Regions from separate parts of the Terrabacter sp. 05T424 genome, predicted to be linked through region 3. Evidence: riboswitches for the same ligand, from Rfam matches in the RefSeq annotation. Region 3 holds a riboswitch; each other region holds the start of a gene.
What was found. A riboswitch is a leader RNA that binds a small molecule or an ion and turns the genes downstream of it on or off. The one in region 3 is predicted to bind cyclic di-AMP.

Region 1 (6,156 bases), on a different contig from region 3:
TATGCGGCGGCCGTGAAGCGGCCCCTGGCGCGAGACCTCGATGTCACCCATCAGCCGGCGACGTGCGACGCGTCCCCCGACCCCTACTTCTGCTCGTTCGTCATCGCGTGGCTCGAGGGGCAGCCCGCACTCGGTCCGACCCAGCAGGCCCGGCGCGACCGGATCTTCCAGGGCGGCCTGACGATCCGCACCACGCTCGACCCGTCGGTGCAGCGTGTCGTCGACGCGTCCCTGCGCGCGGTGGCCCCGGAGCAGAACACGCTCGGTGTGGCGGCAGCCGCGTACGTCACGGAGCCCGGCACCGGCGCCGTGCTCGGCCTCGGCCAGGACACGGCCTACGGCTCGGGTCCCGGCGCGACCGAGCTCGACTATGCCGTCGACCGGCGCTATGGCGGCTCCGGCGGCTTCCAGTTCGGGTCGACGGCCAAGGCCTTCTCCCTCGTGACCGCCATGAAGCAGGGGCTCGGCACGAACGCCTCGGTGAACGCGCCGGCCGCGGACAACCATCGGCCGGCGACCTTCAGCAGCAAGCAGTTTCCCCAGCCGTGTGGCGTGGGCGGCCCGTGGTCGGTCTACAACGACGAGCCGTGGAAGGGCGGCACCATGTCGCTGAAGCAGGCGACGGCGAAGTCGACGAACACCGCCTTCGTGGCACTCGCCAGCCGGATCGGGGTCTGCGCGATCCACTCGACGATGACGGCCTTCGGCATCCACGGCGGCGACGGCCAGCCGTTGGGCACCTACCCCCCGCAGGTGGTGCTCGGCGCACAGGCCGTCTCGCCGCAGACGATGGCGAACGCGTATGCCGCCCTCGCCGCCCACGGCACCCTCTGTGACGTCCACCCCGTCACCAGCGTCGTGGCGGGTGGACGCACGCTGTGGGCGCCACCTCCAGCCTGCCGACGGGTGGCCGACGCACACGCGGTCGACGAGGCGACGACGTACCTGGAGTACAACATGACGCACGGCTCGGGCATCCTCAACCAGCTGCCCGGACGCCCGACGGCCGGCAAGACGGGGACGTCCGACGGCAACGCGCAGTCGTGGTTCGTCGGCTACACCCCACAGCTGACGACCGCTGTGTGGGTGGGCAACCCGGTCCACCCCACCCGGCACATGTTCAACGTGTCGATGGCGGGCAAGTCGTGCGCGTCGATGACCGGTGCCTGCTACGCCGCCCCGATCTGGCGCCGGATCATGGATGGCGTGCTGTCGGGGGAGCCGGTCGAGCCGATGCCCTGACGCCGGGCCGGGGCCTTGACGTCAGGGCATCAGCGCCAGCTCAGGAGCCGTCGCGGACCCGACGCGCGAAGGCGGACGAGCGCGCCCGGAGCTCCTCGACGCGTCGATCGACGAGCGAGCCTGCGTCGAGTCCGCCCTCCATCGCGTTCGGCGGGCGGCGCACGTGCTGGGAGCAGCTGAAGTCGGCGTGGACGAGGGTGCCGAGGCTGTTTCCCTCGCGGCCGGCGGCGCCGGCACGTCGCGCGACCCACAGCCGCACGTCGGCCGTGGCGAAGGCGTCCTCGCACCAGGCGCACATCGCCCGCGCCTTGCGTGTCCGCTCCGACGCCCGCAGGACGAAGGCGACCGCCTCGTCGTCGACGGGCACGACGGCATACGCCCTCTGGGGGTTGCTGCGGTCGACCCAGCCGAAGTAGTCCAGCTGCTCCCACGGGAGCGTCTCGAGGCTGCCCGGGATGCTCGCCTGCTTCGCCTCGCGGCGCGAGCAGTTCACGAGGGCAGTGCGAATCTCATTGTCTGTCAGTGGTTTCACGGTGTTCCTGTCAGTCGGGCAGGACCGGGCGACCCGGTCAGCCGGGGTGGGTGAGGTGACGCAGGTCCGTGACCGCTGAGCAGGCCATGAAGGCCACCCACCTCTCCGCGGGCTCTCCCGCCGACGACTGACGACTCCGGTGCGGAGCGGCAACCATGGTGTGCCGGAAGCCCGTCGCGGGTCCAGTCGTTTTCGGACGGTTTCGTGCTCCGCTGTCAGAAACGCCCTCCTTCAGGGCGGTTTGTCATGTCAACATCTGCCGATATCGAGCCGTGACCTACACGGTTCAACCATTCGTCTGCGACCGTCGATGCAGTTCATCGGCCGGGGTCCTCCCCGGCCGGCCCGCCGGTACGCCGAGTCCTGTCCGCCGGCCGGGGCAGCTGCGCATCACGCGGACAGGAGCGGGGGACCCAATTCTGGGCCGGCTAGGACCGGTCCTCGGGGTGAAGCCGCGACCTGCGGCCGGGCCACTTCTGCCCGAACCCGACAGCTCACCTCGAAGGCGTGGGAAGGAACCCGACCATGCCCGCTACGAGTCCTGCACGCCCTGCACGCCCCGGACGCCATCGGCGCCCCGGCCGTCGACTGCCGCTCCAGTCCCTCGCCCTCACCCCGCTGCTCGGCGCCGCCCTCCTCGTGGGGACCGGCGGTGCACCGCCTGCCTCCACGACGGCGCCGACCGCTGCTGCCCCCCACGTGAAGGCAGCACCGAAGAAGGCGGTCAACGTGGCCACCGCCCCCGTGGCGGCCGTCCCGCGTCGCATCCAGGCACTTCGCCTCACGGCCGCTCAGAGGGGCAAGCCCTACCGCTGGGGTGCCGCGGGGCCGTACGCGTTCGACTGCTCCGGCCTCATCTACTACGTCTACCGGACCCGTTTGCACGTGGCACTGCCCCGCACTGCGAACGCCCAGCGCCTGAGGACCGTGCGGGTGGCCAAGTCCAACATCATGGCCGGGGACCTCGTCTTCTTCATGCGGGCCGGACGCGCCTACCACGTCGGGGTGTACGCCGGCAGCGGCAAGGTCTGGCACTCGCCGCGACCGGGCCAGCGCGTGCAGCTCTCGAAGCTGTGGACCAGCGCGTGGGTGGCCGGTCGGGTGCGCTAGGAGGCTGTGCCGGGCCCGGTGCTCGTCGCCGGGTCTGGCTGGGGCTGACGGGGCGCCCGTCTCGGGTGACTGCTGCGGAGCGAGCGACGGGAATCGAACCCGCGTATCCAGCTTGGGAAGCTGGCGCTCTACCATTGAGCTACGCTCGCACGGGCCGCCGGCTGGTGCCCCGCAAGGGCTCGCGAGGCGGCACGCGGCGTCAGTGTAGCCGACGCCGCGCCAGTGCACTGACCGCGACCCCAGGGGCCCACGACCGTCATGGATCTGACCAAGCAGTCCGCCTTCGTCGACCACGTCCGCGGGCTGGGGGGAGCCACGGCGCAGGTGGCCGTGACCCTCGAGCAGTTCTTCGACGGCAACGACTGCGAGTGGAGCATCGCACCCAACCGGCCCGAGGACGTGCAGCTCGAAACCGTGCGCAAGGTCCTGCTCGACCTGCGCTCGCACCCTGAGGTGCACGACGTCCGGGTCGAGCTCGACGTGCTGGAGTTCGAGGACTTTCCCGACGACGAATGGCCTTACGCCAGTGGGGTGGCCGTCATCACCACACTGCAGCCCGAAGAGGTCGACGCGATGACGATCGACGCCGACACCGAGTCCAGCGGTGGCCCGGCGGGAGCCGCTGACTGGCTGGTCGACGCGCCCGGCGTGCCGGAGGGACACCACTACGTCGGCGTGTGGTGGGACTGATGGATGCGGCCGGGACCGGTCTGGTCGAGGGCGCTCCCGAGCAGGTCACCGACGCGCTCTGCTACCACGGTGAGGGCCCCGTCTGGTCGCCCACGTGGGGTGGCCTGCGCTGGGTCGACATGCTCGCCGGTGACGTCCTGACGCTGCGTGCCGACGGCTCGGTCGACCGGATGCACGTCGGCGACGTGGCCGCGTTCCTGCGCCCTCGCTCGCGAGGTGGCTGGGTGGTCTCGACCGAGCGCGGGCTGTCGCTCGCGGACGGGCCGGACGGCATCCCCGAGCCGTGGTTGGACCTCTGGGACGACCCGTCGATCCGCATGAACGAGGGCGGCGTCGACGGTCGCGGACGGCTGTGGGCGGGGACGATGGGCTACGACCGGGTGCCCGGCAGCGCCACCCTCTATCGCGTCGACCCCGACGGCGCGGTCGCCACCGTGCTCCCCGCCGTGACGATCTCCAACGGCATCGACCTCTCGCCCGACGGCCGACTCGCCTACTACGACGACACCCCGACGGGGCGGACCGACGTCTTCGACGTCGTCGACGGCGAGCTGACGAACCGCCGCCCCTTCGTCACCCACGACATCGGCCACCCCGACGGCCTCACCGTCGACAGCGCCGGCAACGTCTGGGTCGCGCTCAACGGCGCCGGTCGGGTGCGCTGCCACTCGCCGGCCGGTGACGTGCTCGCCGAGGTCGAGCTGCCCGTCCGGCTCACGACGGCGTGCGCGTTCGGCGGCGACGACCTGCGCGACCTCTACGTCACGACGTCGCGCGAGAACCTGGACGATCCGGAGCCCGAGGCCGGCGCCCTCTTCCGGGTGCGCGTCGCCGTGCCCGGTGTGCCCGTGCGCGCCTTCGCCGGTTGAGGGCTGCGTCAGTGCTGCTCGCGGCGCAACACTGACGCACGGCCTTCCGAGGACGTATGCCTTCTCGTGGGCGTACGTCTCAGCCCGAGTAGGTGGTCCCGCCGTCGGAGGAGTAGCCGAACGTCGACACCACGCGACCCGGTCTGTGCGGGAAGCCGGGTGGCATGCTCATGGGGCCGCCTGACGGGTCACCGGCAGGCCCGCCCGGCCCCCCGCCGGCAGGCTCACCCGAGCCCACGCCGAGCAGGCTCCGCGTGAGCCGCTGCGAGTCGGAGAGCAGCTCGTCGAGGGCGTGACCGAGGTGGTCGTCGGCAGGCTGCTCGTCGGCCAGAGCAGCGGCGAGCACGGCCCGCCGCACGAGCTCCTTCGTGAACGATGCCGTGGTGCCCTCGGAGCGGGCGGCCGCAGCCGACATGGCCTCGTGGCCGAAGAGGTGGCCGCCGTAGAGGTGGAGCAGCTCGAGCCGGCCCTCGAGGTCGGGCAGCGGGATCTCGGCCGCGAGGTCGACGCGTCCGGGCCGCTGCGACAGGGCCACCTCGAGGTCCTCGACGCGGTTGGTCGTCAGCACGAAGGCCACGTCGACGTCCGCGTCGAGGCCGTCGAGCGCGTCGAGCACCTCGAACAGCAGGGGTGAGGCGCCCATGGAGAAGGAGCGGTCCTCGGCGACGAGGTCGCAGTCCTCGAGGACGACGATGGCGGGCTGGTGCGCCCGGGCCACCTTGGCGGCGTCGTGGATGAAACGCAGCGAGCCGCCGCTCAGCAGGACCGCCGTCGTGTCGGCCGTCGCCGACAGCAGGTGGCGCACGGTGTGCGTCTTGCCGGTGCCGGGCGGGCCGTAGAGCAGGACGCCCCGCTTGAGGTGCTGCCCGTGGGCGAGGAGCCGCTCGCGCTGCTCGCCCATCCCGATGACGTGGTGCGACACCCGGTCGAGCAGGCCGTGCGGCAGCACCACGGCGCCTGCGTCGACGGTCGGGCGTGCCACGAACGTCACGTCGGCGATGCCCGGGCCGTAGGGGTCGGTGCCGAACGTGATGACCTGGCCGCGGAGGATGCTCCGCTCGTCCATGAGCTGCTGCACGCGAGCCATGAGGGCCTCGGAGAGGTCGCGGTCGGCGCCCATCACCTCGATGCTCCCCAGCTCGCGGCCGAACTGCCGGTTGACGCCCTGCTGGCGGACGGCGACGGGGGCGCCCTCGAACCGGAAGAGTCGGATGCCCGACGTGACCACCTGCCGCTGGTCGTCCTTGCCCGGGCCGGTGGGCATGCGGTCGTAGTCGACCTGCCCGACCGGCAGCCCCGACCCGTGGAGCCCCTGGACGAGGTCGCCGAGCGACATGTGGTGGCGCATGTCGCCCGCGATGCCGACGATCGTGCGGTCGGGGTCGGCCTCCGACACCTCGGCGAGGGCCAGGTCGGCGTCGACCATCCGGTGCGGCGGCACGGGCTGCGAGACGACCGCCAGCGCGCGGGGTGGCACCCCGAGGTGTGAGGCGAGGACGTCGACGAGGCGGGGACCGTCCCCGTCGCCCGGGACGCGTTCGAGCACGGCCCGCACGACGCGATGGAGGTCGTCGAGGAGCGGCTCGATGGACGGCGGGGGCGAGGCATCGTTCGAGGCGGCGTACGAGGGGTCCATGACGTGACGATAGGCGGCGCGCGGGGTCCACAGGGCAGGAGTGGGAGAGTGATTCGCGCACCGCGTTATAGCCTCGA
Region 2 (6,156 bases), on a different contig from region 3:
CCAGCGCGTCTGCGACGGGCACCGGCTCGCCGGGCACGTGCCACGCGGACGTCGCGAGCGGCATACGGTCTCGGTGCACCGCAGGTGTCACGTGCTCGGCGAGCACACGGCGGGCGCGGCGCAGGACGTGGGCGCTGTCGTCGAACACCCCCCGACCCTAGCCACGCGCCGCCGGGGCCGCCCGACGTCAGGACGGCCTTAGGACGGCGTCAGGACGGCGTCAGGCCGCGTCAGGAGGCGACGAGTCGATGACCGAGAGGACGTTGCCGGCCGGGTCGGTGAACCACGCGATGAGCGGCCCGCCCTTGCGGAAGACGCCCTTCTCGTCGGTCTCGGTCGGAGTCCCCTCGTACTTCTCGAACGTCACGCCCCGCGCCGTCAGCTCGTCGACGGTCGCCTCGACGTCGGCGACAGGGAAGTTGAGGATCGTGAAGGTCGCGGGGGCGTGGTTCGGCTTGGGGTAGACGATGACCGGCCGGTCGCCCGCGAGGTGGAGCGTGAGCATGCCGTTTGCCTCGGTCACCGTGAGGCCCAGCGTGTCGGCGTAGAACGCCCGGGCGGCCGGGATGTCGTCGACGGAGAAGCCGCCGAAGGCCTTGGAGCTCTCGAGCACGATGGGTCCTTCCTCCATGGGGCGCAGGGTCGCGCCCGCTCCTTGCCAGTCAAGCCCGCCGACGGTCCGTGTGGAGCGTGACGGCACAGAAAGTTCACTGGACCCCCAATCCAGTCGGCGCGGCACGGCGAACCCCACCCCGGAGATGGTCGACGACGACCCCGTCTGAGAAAGAGCAGGCTGGACGGCTTTGTCTCCTCGTCAAGGAGGAAGAACAGATGCGCAGCACCACCACTCGCACGACGACTCGAATCGCCGGCGCCAGCCTCGCGGCCGCCGCGGCCATGGCCCTCACGATCGGACCGGCGTTCGCCGCCGACGGCTGGGTCAGCGCCAACCTCAAGCCCGTCGCGGGCAGTGAGGTCAAGGGCAGCGGCACCGCCATGGTCGAGGTCGAGGGCGACATGATCACCGTGACCATGGCCGCGCGCGGGCTGCTGCCCGACAACCCCCACGCCGCGCACATCCACTTCGCCGCCGCGGCCCGCCACGAGTGCCCGACCCTGGCCGACGACACCGACAACAACGGCCACCTCAACACGACCGAGGGCGGGCCGGCATACGGCGACGTCGTCGTGTCGCTGACCAAGACCGGCGACACCAGCCCCAAGAGCGCCCTCGCCATCGACCGGTTCTCCACCGCCCCCGGCGGCAGGATCAGCTACGAGCGCGGCAGCATCAAGGTCTCCAGCGGCGTCGCCGAGGCCATCGCCAAGGGCCAGTCCGTCGTCGTCATCCACGGCGTCGACCACAACCACGACGGCAAGTACTCCGGCACCACGAAGAGCGACCTCGACCCGAAGCTTCCCACCGAGGCCACCGACCCGGCGCTCTGCGGGGCGCTCCACACCGCACCGGCCGGCGGCATGCACACCGGCGGCGGCACGAGCGCCGACGGCCTCAAGACCAGCACCAACGACTCGATGCTCCTCCTCGGCGGCGGTGCGCTGCTCGCTGCAGCCGGCTCCGGCGCCTTCGCCGCCCGCCGCGCCGCACGGTCGCGCGGCTGAGCGAAAGACGTCCCATGGCGGAGCAGTCGGGCACCTCGGGCCAGTCGGACCAACCGAGCCGACCGAGCCAACCGAGCCGACCGAGCCAGCCGGGCCGTATGCCGTCGCAGCCGGGCCGTCGCGTCACCACCGGTGTCGCGGCGGCCCTGGTCGCAACAGCCGTGCTGCTCGTCGTGGGCGTCGTCGCGCTCGTCATCGGACTCCGCGGCCCGTCGGGGAGCCCTGCGACCCCGCCGCCCGCAGCGGCCCCGGCACCAGCGACCCCTGGCCCAGCGGCCCCGGCGACGACCTCGACGACGACCGGCCCAGGACCTGCGAGGACGACAATTGCCTCGCCGCCCACGTCGGACCCCGGCGCTGCGTTCGGGCGGTTTCTCGACGCGTCGGAGCCGACGTCGCTCGAGATCCCCTCGATCGGGGTGAGCTCGAGGACCTTCGTCCCGCTCCACATCCAGCGCGACGGCACCATCTCGGTTCCCGGCACGGCCCAGGAGGTCGGCCTCTACGACGCCGGGCCGACACCGGGCCAGCTCGGCCCCTCGGTCATCGCCGCGCACGTCGACACACCCTCCGGCGTGCCGGGCATCTTCCACGAGCTCGGCAGGGTCAGGGCCGGCGACGTCGTCAGGGTCTCGCGACAGGACGGCTCGCACCTGACCTTCACCGTCGACCGCGTCGCGGCCTACCGGAAGTCACAGTTCCCGACCGACCTGGTCTACAAGAGCGACTTCCGCCGCGCCGAGATCCGCCTCGTCACCTGCGGTGGTCCGACCGACAGCCGCAACGAGTACCGCGACAACGTCATCGTCTTCGGCCACCTGGCGAGCGGCGCCTGACGCGCCCGTCGGGGTCGTCGCCGACCCCGACGTGGTGGCTCAGCTGCCCGCTGCGGGTACGTCCAGCAGGTCGCGCCGACGTCACGGCAGAGTCAGCACCTGCCATGTGACTCCCGTCACAAGGACCTAAAGGTATGACGCAGGTAAATCGTCGCAAAACGGACCGTCAACGACCTTTCTGGCGCGTGTCCGTTACCTCAGCGTGACTTTTGCCAGTCCCGTCGTCTACTCTTCCGGGAGTCCGGCCACCTGGTCGGGCGCTCGCGAGGTGGACCGCCTAGTCCTGTCACCGCCTCTCGAGCGAGAGCAAACCTTGTGACGGGAGCGGAGGAACCACACGTTTCTCCGGGCGTCCGGCGCCACGACTCCGGACGTCCTTGGGGTGAAGTACTCGCCCGGATCGCGACCTGTCGCGAACCGGGGGAGAGCCGGGCACCTTTCCGCCCGAACCCGACAGCTAACTTCGTAGGCGCGGAGAGGTACAAGCGTGAACAACGAGATCATCCGCGGCCGCCACCGTGCGCCAGGCCGTCACAACCCCCTCAACGAGCTCAAGCTCCTCGCGCGTGAGACGGCACAGCCCGCCATGAAGGGTGCGGCCTTCGTCGCAGCCACTGGCGGCCTCGTGGCCACCTTCGCGAACCCCGCGAGTGCCGAGCCCCTGTCCGCCACCACCGCCGGCGCTGCCGCGGTCGGCCCGACCACCGGCGCCGTCCCCGCCGCCTCGACCGCCCTCTCGAAGATCGGCTACGCGCCGGTTGCCCAGAAGACGGTCACCCAGCCCGCCGCGGCCCCCAAGCCGCGCGTCATCGAGGACATCCAGGTCAAGACGCAGCGCGCCGCGACCAAGGCTGCTGCGGTCAAGGCTGCTGCCGTCAAGGCCGCTGCCGAGAAGGCTGCCGCCGAGCGCAAGGCCGCCGCCGAGCGCGCCTCGCGTGACCTCACGCGTCGCACGCTGACGGCGACCACGTCGACCGCCAAGTCGACCAGCAACGGCTCCGTGCCGGGCGCCTCCTCCGGCATGCGCTCGTCGTACAACTGGGCCACCCCGGGCCAGTGCACCTGGGGCGCGCTCGCCAAGTGGCACGCGTCCGAGGGCTACTACCCCGGCGGCTGGACCGGCAACGCGATGGCGTGGGCCTCGGGTGCCGCCAACGCGGGCTACACCGTGACGGGCACGCCGCGTACGCGCTCGATCCTGGTCATGCAGCCCGGCGTGCACGGCTCCTCGGGCGTCGGCCACGTCGCCTGGGTGACGGCCGTCAACGGCGACCAGGTCACCATCGTCGAGATGAACGCCCTGGCCGGTGCGTACAACTACAACACCCGCACCCTGACCGACGGTCCGGGCATGAAGTACATCTACGCGCCGTGATCCTCGCGGACTGAGCGCTTGTACCGAAGGGGAGGATGCTGCGGCATCCTCCCCTTCGTCATGCCCGCGCGCCGTGCCTGACGCATCACACCGGCCCTCCTCGGGGAATGCTGGCCCTGCTGTCCGACTTGTCGCCCAGGTAGTTGAAGGCTCCACCCACACGGGTGGGCAGCCGCGGACCACCACCGCCACCTACACCCCGACACTTCACCGACAGTGAGGAGCAGGCCTGTGTCCACGGCCTTCGAGACCATCCGCATCGGCCGCTGGGACCTCCCCCAGCGCTTCGTCATGGCCCCCCTGACGCGCAACCGCGCGGGCGAGGGCCAGGTGCCGACCGAGCTCAACGCCGAGTACTACGGCCAGCGCGCGAGCGCCGGCCTCCTGATCACCGAGGGCACGCAGCCGAGTGCCGTCGGCCAGGGCTACCTCGACACCCCCGGCATGCACTCGGACGAGCAGGTCGAGGGCTGGCGCCTCGTCGCCGACGCCGTGCACGAGGGCGGCGGCCACGTCGTCGTGCAGCTCATGCACGCGGGTCGAGTCGCGCACCCCGACAACAAGGGTGGGCTCGAGAGCGTCGCCCCCAGCGCCATCGCCGCGCCCGGCACCGTCGTCACCCCATCGGGCCAGCAGCCGTATGCCGTCCCGCGCGCCCTCGAGACCGACGAGATCCCTGCGCTCGTGGCGGAGTTCGTCCACGCGGCCCGGCAGGCGATCGCGGCCGGGCTCGACGGTGTCGAGGTGCACGCCGCGAACGGCTACCTGCCGCACCAGTTCCTGGCGCCGTCGAGCAACGAGCGCTCCGACGCCTACGGCGGCTCGCCCGAGAACCGCGCGCGCCTCACCGTCGAGATCACGACAGCCGTCGCGGAGGCCATCGGCGCCGACCGCGTCGGCATCCGCATCTCGCCTGCGCACAACATCCAGGGCGTCCTCGAGGAGGACGAGCTCGAGACGGCCGCGACCTACGAGACGCTCGTCGAGGGCATCGCCCCGCTCGGCCTCGCCTACCTCAGCATCCTCGGCGACCCGGAGTCCGACCTCGTGCGCAACCTGCGCAAGCGGTTCGGCGGCCCGGTGCTGCTCAACACCGGGTTCGCCTCGGTGACCGACCTGGCCCAGGTGGAGGACCTCCTCGAGCGCGACCTCGGCGACGCCGTCGTGGTCGGCCGCGAGTTCCTCGCCAACCCCGACCTGGCCCGCCGCTGGCGCGAGGGTGCCTCGCTCAACGAGCCGAACCCGGCGACCTTCTACGGTGGGGGCGCCGAGGGCTACACGGACTACCCCGCCCTCCCCTGACGACGTAGGAAAGTGGGCACTCGACGGGTGACTCGGGTCGAGTGCCCACTTTCCGACGGGGCCTGGGCGTCGGGAACTGCGCACTCGACGGGTGACTTGGGTCGAGTGCCCACTTTCCGACGGGGTCCGCGCGTCGGGAACTGCGCACTCGACGGGGTGAGTCAGGTCGAGTGCCCACTTTCCGACGGTCAGGTCGGCTCGGGCAGATCCTCCCCGGCCGGCAACGCGTCGCCGAGTCTGCGCTGCACCCAGGTGACGTCGTGCCACGCGCCGAACTTCCAGCCGATGTCGCGGTAGGTGCCGACCGTCTCGAAGCCCATCGCCGCGTGCAGCCGGCCGCTCGCCTCGTTGGGTTGAGTCATCCCCGCCGCGGCCATCCGGTAGCCGCGGGCGGTCAGTCGGGTCAGCAGCTCCTCGTAGAGCCGCCGACCGCCGCCTCGCCCGTGGCGGTCCCTGGCGAGGTAGACCGAGACCTCGCACGACCAGCGGTACGCGGCGCGCTCCTTGAACGGCCCGCCGTACGCGTACCCGACGACCTCACCCGCGTCCTCCAGTACGAGGAACGCATGTGATCGCTGCGCCTTCCCGATGCGCCGGCCCATCTCCTCGGCGTCGGGGGGCTCGGTCTCGAACGTGATCGAGGTGCCGGTGACGTAAGGCGCGTAGACGGCCGCGCAGGCTGCCGCGTCGCCGGGGGTCGCGTCACGGACGAGGAGATCGGGCATGGCGCCGATGCTAGGTGCCGGCGTGACGGGGCGTCGCGCCACCCGGACCTGACGCAACCGATCTGGGGGGCACCCAGAACGCGACGTCAGCGATCGGCAGGTGGGACCACGACGGGACTCACGCGTGACCCAGGACGTTCCGGCTCGGCAGCGCGTGGGTCACCGGCGGTCCGGGGCCAGCTTCTCCAGCGCGGTCAGGGCATCCATCGCCCGTGACCGGAGGTCGCGCAGGGCGCGCTGCTCATCGGCGTCGAGGTGCCCGATGAGGAACGCCGCCGCCTCGCCGCTGTCGACG
Region 3 (6,156 bases):
GGGTGCGCACACACCGCGAGGGGTCCACCCAGGTCGTCCGCATCACCGGCGAGGTCGACCTCTCCAACGCGCGTGACGTCATCGATGCCGTGGGCCACGCCGTCCCCGAGGACGTCACCCACATCGTCCTCGACCTCACCGACACGACGTACGTCGACAGCGCCGCCATCGCCACCCTCTTCCGGCTCTCCGAGCGCCTGCGCGACCGCCGTCAGGACCTGCGCCTGGTCGTCCCGAAGACCTCGCCCATCCGCGCCGTCATCGAGCTCACGCGGCTCAGCCACGTGATCCCCGTCGACGATGTCACCCCCTCCGGGCCCCCGCTGTCGCCGGTGTCGCCCGAGTCCCCGGTGTCCGGGGTTCCCCCGCTGCCGTATGCCGCCGTGCCCGAGACCACGACTCCGGCACCGTCCGACCGTGGCGGGGTCGACGGGCACGACGGGCGGGACGGGCGGGACGGGTCGCGCGGCGAGCCGGACCCCGGCCCAGACGGCTGGGACGGCTCGGGTCAGCGCAGGGTGTAGGTGCCCGACGCCGGAAGAACCGAGCCGGCCCGGCCCACGAACGCGGCCACCAGGGCACCCGCCGGCGGGGCATCCGCCACCCTCGTCACCTCGACCACGACACGACCCGCGTGCATCCGCTTCTCGAACAGGGCCGACGGCGTCGAGACGTGCTCGATGGCGCGATGGCCCACGTCGTCGACCACCGAGGTCACGAGCCAGCCCGGGCTCACCGACAGACGCGTGAGGAACGACCCGCGGTCCGCGGGCTCGAAGGTCAGCGTCGTCACGACCACACCGCCGGGCCGGGCCACGACCGGAGGGGGCGGACCCGTAGGGCCGGGCAGAGCCGGCGGTCGGGCGGACGTCGGTGGCCTGCCGGCCACCGAGGACGTACGCGGCGTGGACGGCGCGGCTGCCAGTGCGGTCGTCCGTGCCGTACCGGGCACGGCTCGCACGCTCAACCCCGTGTTGGGTCGCGAGCGGCCGGCCTGGACCCGCCCTGCCTCCCGGTCGCCCGAGACATCCTCGGCCACCGCCACGCCGATGACCGGCCGCAGGCCGGACGCCCCTCTGCCCGAGCCTGCCGGGCCTGGCGCTGCAGCGCCGGAGCCACTCGTCGCGGGCTGGCCGCGCGGGGCCGGCGCTTCGGCCGCCACCGTGCCATCGGGGCCAGGCTCGAGCAGGAAGGGCGTCATCGTCAGCGCCAGCGCCAGCGCCGCGGCCGCCGTCACCAGCACGGCCCCACGAACCGGCACCGACAGCACCCGAGCCTCCAGGGGCGCTCCGGAGCCCGAGGCGCGGGCGGCCTCAACCGCCACGCGGTCGGGCAGGCCCAATGGGGCCGCGGCCCCGGCGGCCACCCCGGCGGCGGGGGCGTCGGTCGTGAACGCTCCCGGCAGCAGGGCGGGGGCGACCCGCAACCGGATCGCACCGTCGACGTCGTCGAGGACGGACGCGGCCGCCCGGCACGGCGCGCACCGCGCGAGGTGCTCGTCGACCTCCGGCCGGTCACGTCCCGGGGGCGAGCCACGCAGGTGGGCTCCGAGCGTCCGGCGGATCGACGCGCAGTCGGGCTCCTCCGCCCTGGCGACGAGCTCGGACAGCAACCCGAGCCGCAGTCGGTCGCGAGCCCGGTCACCCGGGTCGTGCGGGCCCTGCCTCGTCGCTCCACCCCGGGGGACGAGCCGGCGCGAACCCTCGTCGTGCATGACGAGCCGCCAGAGGAGCGCCCGCGATTCGCTCGGCAGCGACCTCCAGGCGGCGAGCACCGCCTCACCCGTCTGGTCGTCGACCGCGCGCGGAGGCTCACCGGCGAGATCGTCGCGCGCCCGTTCCACCATCTCCCGTCCCGAGGTCCACCGGGCTGTGCCCGGCCGCAGTCCGCCAATGGAACCCCCCAGTGCGCGACCTCACGGGGCGGGAAGACCGTCGCGCGAGCAACGCACCTGCTGCATCCTCCACCCCGACCGGGTTCCGTGTCGCCAAGGCTGGCGCGACATGCCAGCAGGTGGACGAATCTCCTTGCGCAATGGGCGGTTTGCGGTTTTTGCCCCAGCTGCTCAAATCGTCTGTGTGGCGACGCCGCGCAGCAGCGCGAGGTAGTCGTCGACGGGACGCGCACCCGACACGGCGGCATACGCGTTGGCCACGACGAAGGGCGTCGAGCTGACGCCCATCGAGCGGGCCTGCTGCTCGTCGGCCCGCACCTCGTCGGCGTACTCGTCGGACGCGAGGACGGCCGAGACGCGCCGCTCGTCGAGACCACACTCGGCGGACAGGCGCTGGAGCACCTCGTGGTCGTCGATCGCGAGCCCCTCGCTGAAGTGCGCCGACTGGAAGCGCTCGACCGCGGCCGAGCGCAGGGCAGGCCCGCCCATCTCGCCGGCCAGCGCACACAGGCGATGGGCGTCGAAGCTGTTGGCCCGCACGGCGCGGTCCCAGTCGAAGTAGAGGTCATCGGCCTCGGCGACCTCGCTCGCCCTGGCGTTCATGAGCCGCCCCGTCTCGCCGTCGCCGCCGTGGCGCACCGACAGGTGCTCGCTGACAGGCACGCCACCGCCCCGCGGGGCCTCGGGATCGAGCTCGAAGGAACGCAGGCGCACCGTGACGTCGTGCGGCCGCTCGAAGGCGGCGACGGCGGCCTCGACGCGCCGCTTGGCCACCCAGGACCAAGGGCAGACCAGGTCGCTCCAGAGCTCGAGCTCGATGAGGGTCGTGGACTCGGCAGCAGGCTGGTCGGTCATCGACTCAGTCAACCATGGCCCCGAAAAGCGTTGTGCCCCCGCCGGAGTCGGCGAGGGCACAACGAACAGAGAGGTCGAGCGAGGCTCAGAAGCGGCCGTAGCCCGAGGGCGCCGTCCAGATCGAGTGGTTGCCGATGACGGTGCCGGGGCGCTGGGCGTCGATCATGCGGCCGGGGCTGACGTAGATGCCCACGTGGTAGGCCGGCGAGCCGAAGAAGACGAGGTCACCCGGCTGCGGGTCGCTGACGCGCGTCGCCGCGGCCTGCTGGGCCGAAGCCGTGCGCGGGATCGAGATGCCCGCCTGGCGGTAGACGTAGGACGTGAAGCCCGAGCAGTCGAAGCCCGACGGCGACGAGCCGCCGTAGACGTAGGGAACGCCGAAGAAGGACTGCGCGATGCCGACGATGCCGGAGGCGCTGGGGATCTTCGCGTTGTTGAGGGCGACCCGAGCGGTCGACCGGGACGCACGGTCGGCGGCGGCTGCGCGAGTGACGGCCTTCTCGGCAGCCTTCTCGGCGGCAGCCTTCTCGGCGGCGGCCTCGGCGCGCTCGCTCTTGACCTTGATGTCCTCGATGACGAGCGGCTTGGACTTGAGGGCCGGCTTGCCGTAGCCGATGGCCGACAGGGCGCTCGACGCCTTGAGGGTGCCCACCTGCGGACCGACCACAGCGGGGCCCGCGGCGGCGCTGTTCACACCGTCTGCGGCGTTCGCCGTGCCGGCGAACGAGGCGACGAGGCCACCCGAGGCGGCGACGATCGCAGCACCCTTGACGGCCGGCTGGGCCGACTCCCTGGCGATCGTCTTGAGCTCCGAGATCGCGTTGAATCGACCGGGGGCGCGGTGGCGCCCGGGAACGTTCTGAGCCACGTTTGACCTCTCGACGCCTACGAGGTGAGCTGTCGGGTTCGGGCTGGAGGTACTTGCCCGGCCTTCACTCGGACCATGTCGGTCCACGGAGGGCTTCACCCCGAGGACGTCTCTCGACGTCCGGAGAAAGTGGTTCCCCCGCTCCTGCCATTGCGGTTCGTCACTGGCCACAGGTCGATGGCAGGACTCGGCGGTCCGACCCGGGGCACTCGCTCGACGGGGAGAGCAAGTGCCGCCACGCTACCCAACCGGCCGGAGGTTGTCACCTCCAGGTCCACAGAATTCGGAGAACTTCCGGCCACCCGGACAAATGTGGCAAGGCATGCCAAGTCACCCCCACCAAAGGGGGCACACCTTGACGTACGGGTCGTCAGGCGGTCTGGCAGTAGACGTGGACCGCGACCTCGTCGGGCAGCGAGACGGCCGTGGAGGGCTCGCCGCCGTCGCGGACCACCATGACCCAGGCACCGTCACGCGCGACGTCCACACGGGCTCCGGGCATGACTCCCGCGCTCGTGAGGAGTCCGAGCGCCTCGGGGTCGACCTGCACGGGCTCACCGATGCGGCGGATCGTCACGCTCGCGGCGCTGTCGCGCACGGCAGTGGTGAGCGGGATCAGTCCGGTGAGGAAGTCCTCGTCCTGGTGCATGCCGAGCTCGTCGAGACCGGGGATCGGGTTGCCGTAGGGCGACTCGAGGCCGTCGCCGATGAGTCCGAGGATCTTGCGCTCCACCTTCTCGGACATCACGTGCTCCCAGCGGCACGCCTCGTCGTGGGCGTACTCCCACTCGAGGCCGATGACGTCGACGAGGAGCCGCTCGGCGAGGCGGTGCTTGCGCATGACGCGGGTCGCGAGCAGCCGACCGTGGTCGGACAGCTCGAGGTGACGGTCGCCGGAGACGGCGACGAGGCCGTCGCGCTCCATCCGGGCCACGGTCTGCGAGACCGTCGGGCCCGAGTGGCCGAGACGCTCGGCGATGCGTGCCCGCAGGGGCACGATGCCCTCTTCCTCGAGCTCGTAGATCGTCCGGAGGTACATCTCGGTGGTGTCGATCAGGTCCGTCACGGTCATACCTTCTCAGAATCCTCGGACGGTCAGTGACCGCCCGTCGCTGTGCCGGTGGAGGTGCCTGCCCTCGAGCCCGGAACCCGTGCCCGAGTCGGGTCGTGCCGAGGCACCCAGACGCGCAGCCATCCCGCCCCCACGACCGCGCCCGCGCCGAGCACGACGGCGGAGGCGCCGAGAGACATGACTGCGCTCAGACCTGACAACGCCAAGGGGCCCGCGGCCCTTCCCAGGTCGGCGCACAGCCGCCAGCCACCGAGGAACTGGGCGCGGCCGTCGGCGGGCGACGCATCGGCGCCCAGCGTCATGATCAGGCCGGCCCCGAGCCCGTTCCCCACACCGAGCACGGTCGCGGCGGCCGTCACGGCGACGAGGCTCGTCGCCAACGGGAGCAGCGCCATCCCGAGGCCCAGCACGAGCATGCTCGGCACGGCTGCCGCCACCCGTCCGTAGCGGTCCATCAGCCAGCCGGACGGATAGAAGAGGGCCATGTCGATGGCGCCGGCGACGCCGAACACGAGCGAGGTCTGCGCCGGCGTGAACCCGACCGACTCGGCCCACAGCGGCACGAGCGCCTCACGGATGGCGCGCGCGCCCGCCACGCACATCGCCCCGGTGCCCAGCGTCAGCAGCACGTGCCGGTGCTGCACCAGCACGGACGCGACGCTCCTCGGGACGCCGGCCGTCGCGACCCGGTGCGCCGAGCCGGTGATGTCGGGAGCCACGAGCACGAGCACGAACGCCGCGATGCTCGCGACCCCGCCGACGGCGTACGCGGACTCGATGCCCCAGCGCGTGATGACGAGGGAGCCGATGAACGGCCCGACGAAGTAGCCGATGCGGTGGACGCCACCGAGGGTCGAGAGCGCGCGGGCGCGCATGGCGACCGGCACCGCTTCGGTCAGGTAGGCCTGCCGCGCCAGCCCGAAGAGCGAGCCTGCGAGCCCGATGACGAGGACGCCGACGAAGAGCATGACGAGGCCGCCCGCGAGCGCCGAGACGACCATGCCTACGGCCTCGACGACGGCTGCGACCAGCAGCGCCCGACGCTCCCCGATGCGGGCGGCGAGGGCCCCGGACGGAAGGTCACCGAGCAGTTGCCCCACGCCCATCATCGCCACGAGCAGAGCCGCGACCCCGACCGAGGCGCCGAGCTCGCGGGCCGACACGGCCACGATCGGAGAGACGGCCCCGGCACCGGTCGACCCCAGGAGCGTGGGGCCGTACGCCGACAGCGCGATCGCACGCAGGCTGCCGGTGCGTTCGCCCCCGCCGTCCCCCTCGCCGCGAATCTCGGTCACGCCACAGGACCCTAACGATCGGGTTACTCGGCTGGCCCGCTCGTCCGGGCGACGGAACGATTGGCGCGTGACCGGGAGTCAGGGGACGAGCAGTCCCGCGGCGGTGGACAAGGCGTTGGCGGCGACGACCGCGAGCGCCAGTGTCGTCGTCTCCTCCCGGCCCCTCACCCGC

Region 1: another riboswitch for cyclic di-AMP. It lies ahead of AC1DE0_RS12540 (C40 family peptidase); the one in region 3 lies ahead of AC1DE0_RS21520 (C40 family peptidase).
Region 2: another riboswitch for cyclic di-AMP. It lies ahead of AC1DE0_RS06185 (CHAP domain-containing protein); the one in region 3 lies ahead of AC1DE0_RS21520 (C40 family peptidase).

Annotation. Positions count from the first base shown of each region.
Region 1 is NZ_JBFTLB010000005.1:75,189-81,344, forward strand. Features, by position in the region: gene AC1DE0_RS12530 (transglycosylase domain-containing protein) at 1-1,242, shown strand, start outside; gene AC1DE0_RS12535 (FBP domain-containing protein) at 1,283-1,774, opposite strand; cyclic di-AMP (ydaO/yuaA leader) riboswitch at 2,158-2,297, shown strand; gene AC1DE0_RS12540 (C40 family peptidase) at 2,300-2,884, shown strand; tRNA gene AC1DE0_RS12545 (tRNA-Gly) at 2,963-3,033, opposite strand; gene AC1DE0_RS12550 (hypothetical protein) at 3,143-3,574, shown strand; gene AC1DE0_RS12555 (SMP-30/gluconolactonase/LRE family protein) at 3,574-4,443, shown strand; gene AC1DE0_RS12560 (AAA family ATPase) at 4,523-6,079, opposite strand.
Region 2 is NZ_JBFTLB010000002.1:241,472-247,627, forward strand. Features, by position in the region: gene AC1DE0_RS06165 (alpha-mannosidase) at 1-148, opposite strand, end outside; gene AC1DE0_RS06170 (VOC family protein) at 221-631, opposite strand; gene AC1DE0_RS06175 (hypothetical protein) at 832-1,623, shown strand; gene AC1DE0_RS06180 (sortase domain-containing protein) at 1,638-2,459, shown strand; cyclic di-AMP (ydaO/yuaA leader) riboswitch at 2,754-2,943, shown strand; gene AC1DE0_RS06185 (CHAP domain-containing protein) at 2,947-3,834, shown strand; gene AC1DE0_RS06190 (alkene reductase) at 4,066-5,136, shown strand; gene AC1DE0_RS06195 (N-acetyltransferase family protein) at 5,325-5,861, opposite strand; gene AC1DE0_RS06200 (CHAD domain-containing protein) at 6,021-6,156, opposite strand, start outside.
Region 3 is NZ_JBFTLB010000016.1:37,679-43,834, forward strand. Features, by position in the region: gene AC1DE0_RS21505 (STAS domain-containing protein) at 1-524, shown strand, start outside; gene AC1DE0_RS21510 (zf-HC2 domain-containing protein) at 509-1,843, opposite strand; gene AC1DE0_RS21515 (DsbA family oxidoreductase) at 2,066-2,749, opposite strand; gene AC1DE0_RS21520 (C40 family peptidase) at 2,835-3,617, opposite strand; cyclic di-AMP (ydaO/yuaA leader) riboswitch at 3,620-3,790, opposite strand; gene AC1DE0_RS21525 (iron-dependent transcriptional repressor DtxR) at 3,988-4,683, opposite strand; gene AC1DE0_RS21530 (MFS transporter) at 4,713-5,984, opposite strand; gene AC1DE0_RS21535 (hypothetical protein) at 6,063-6,156, opposite strand, start outside.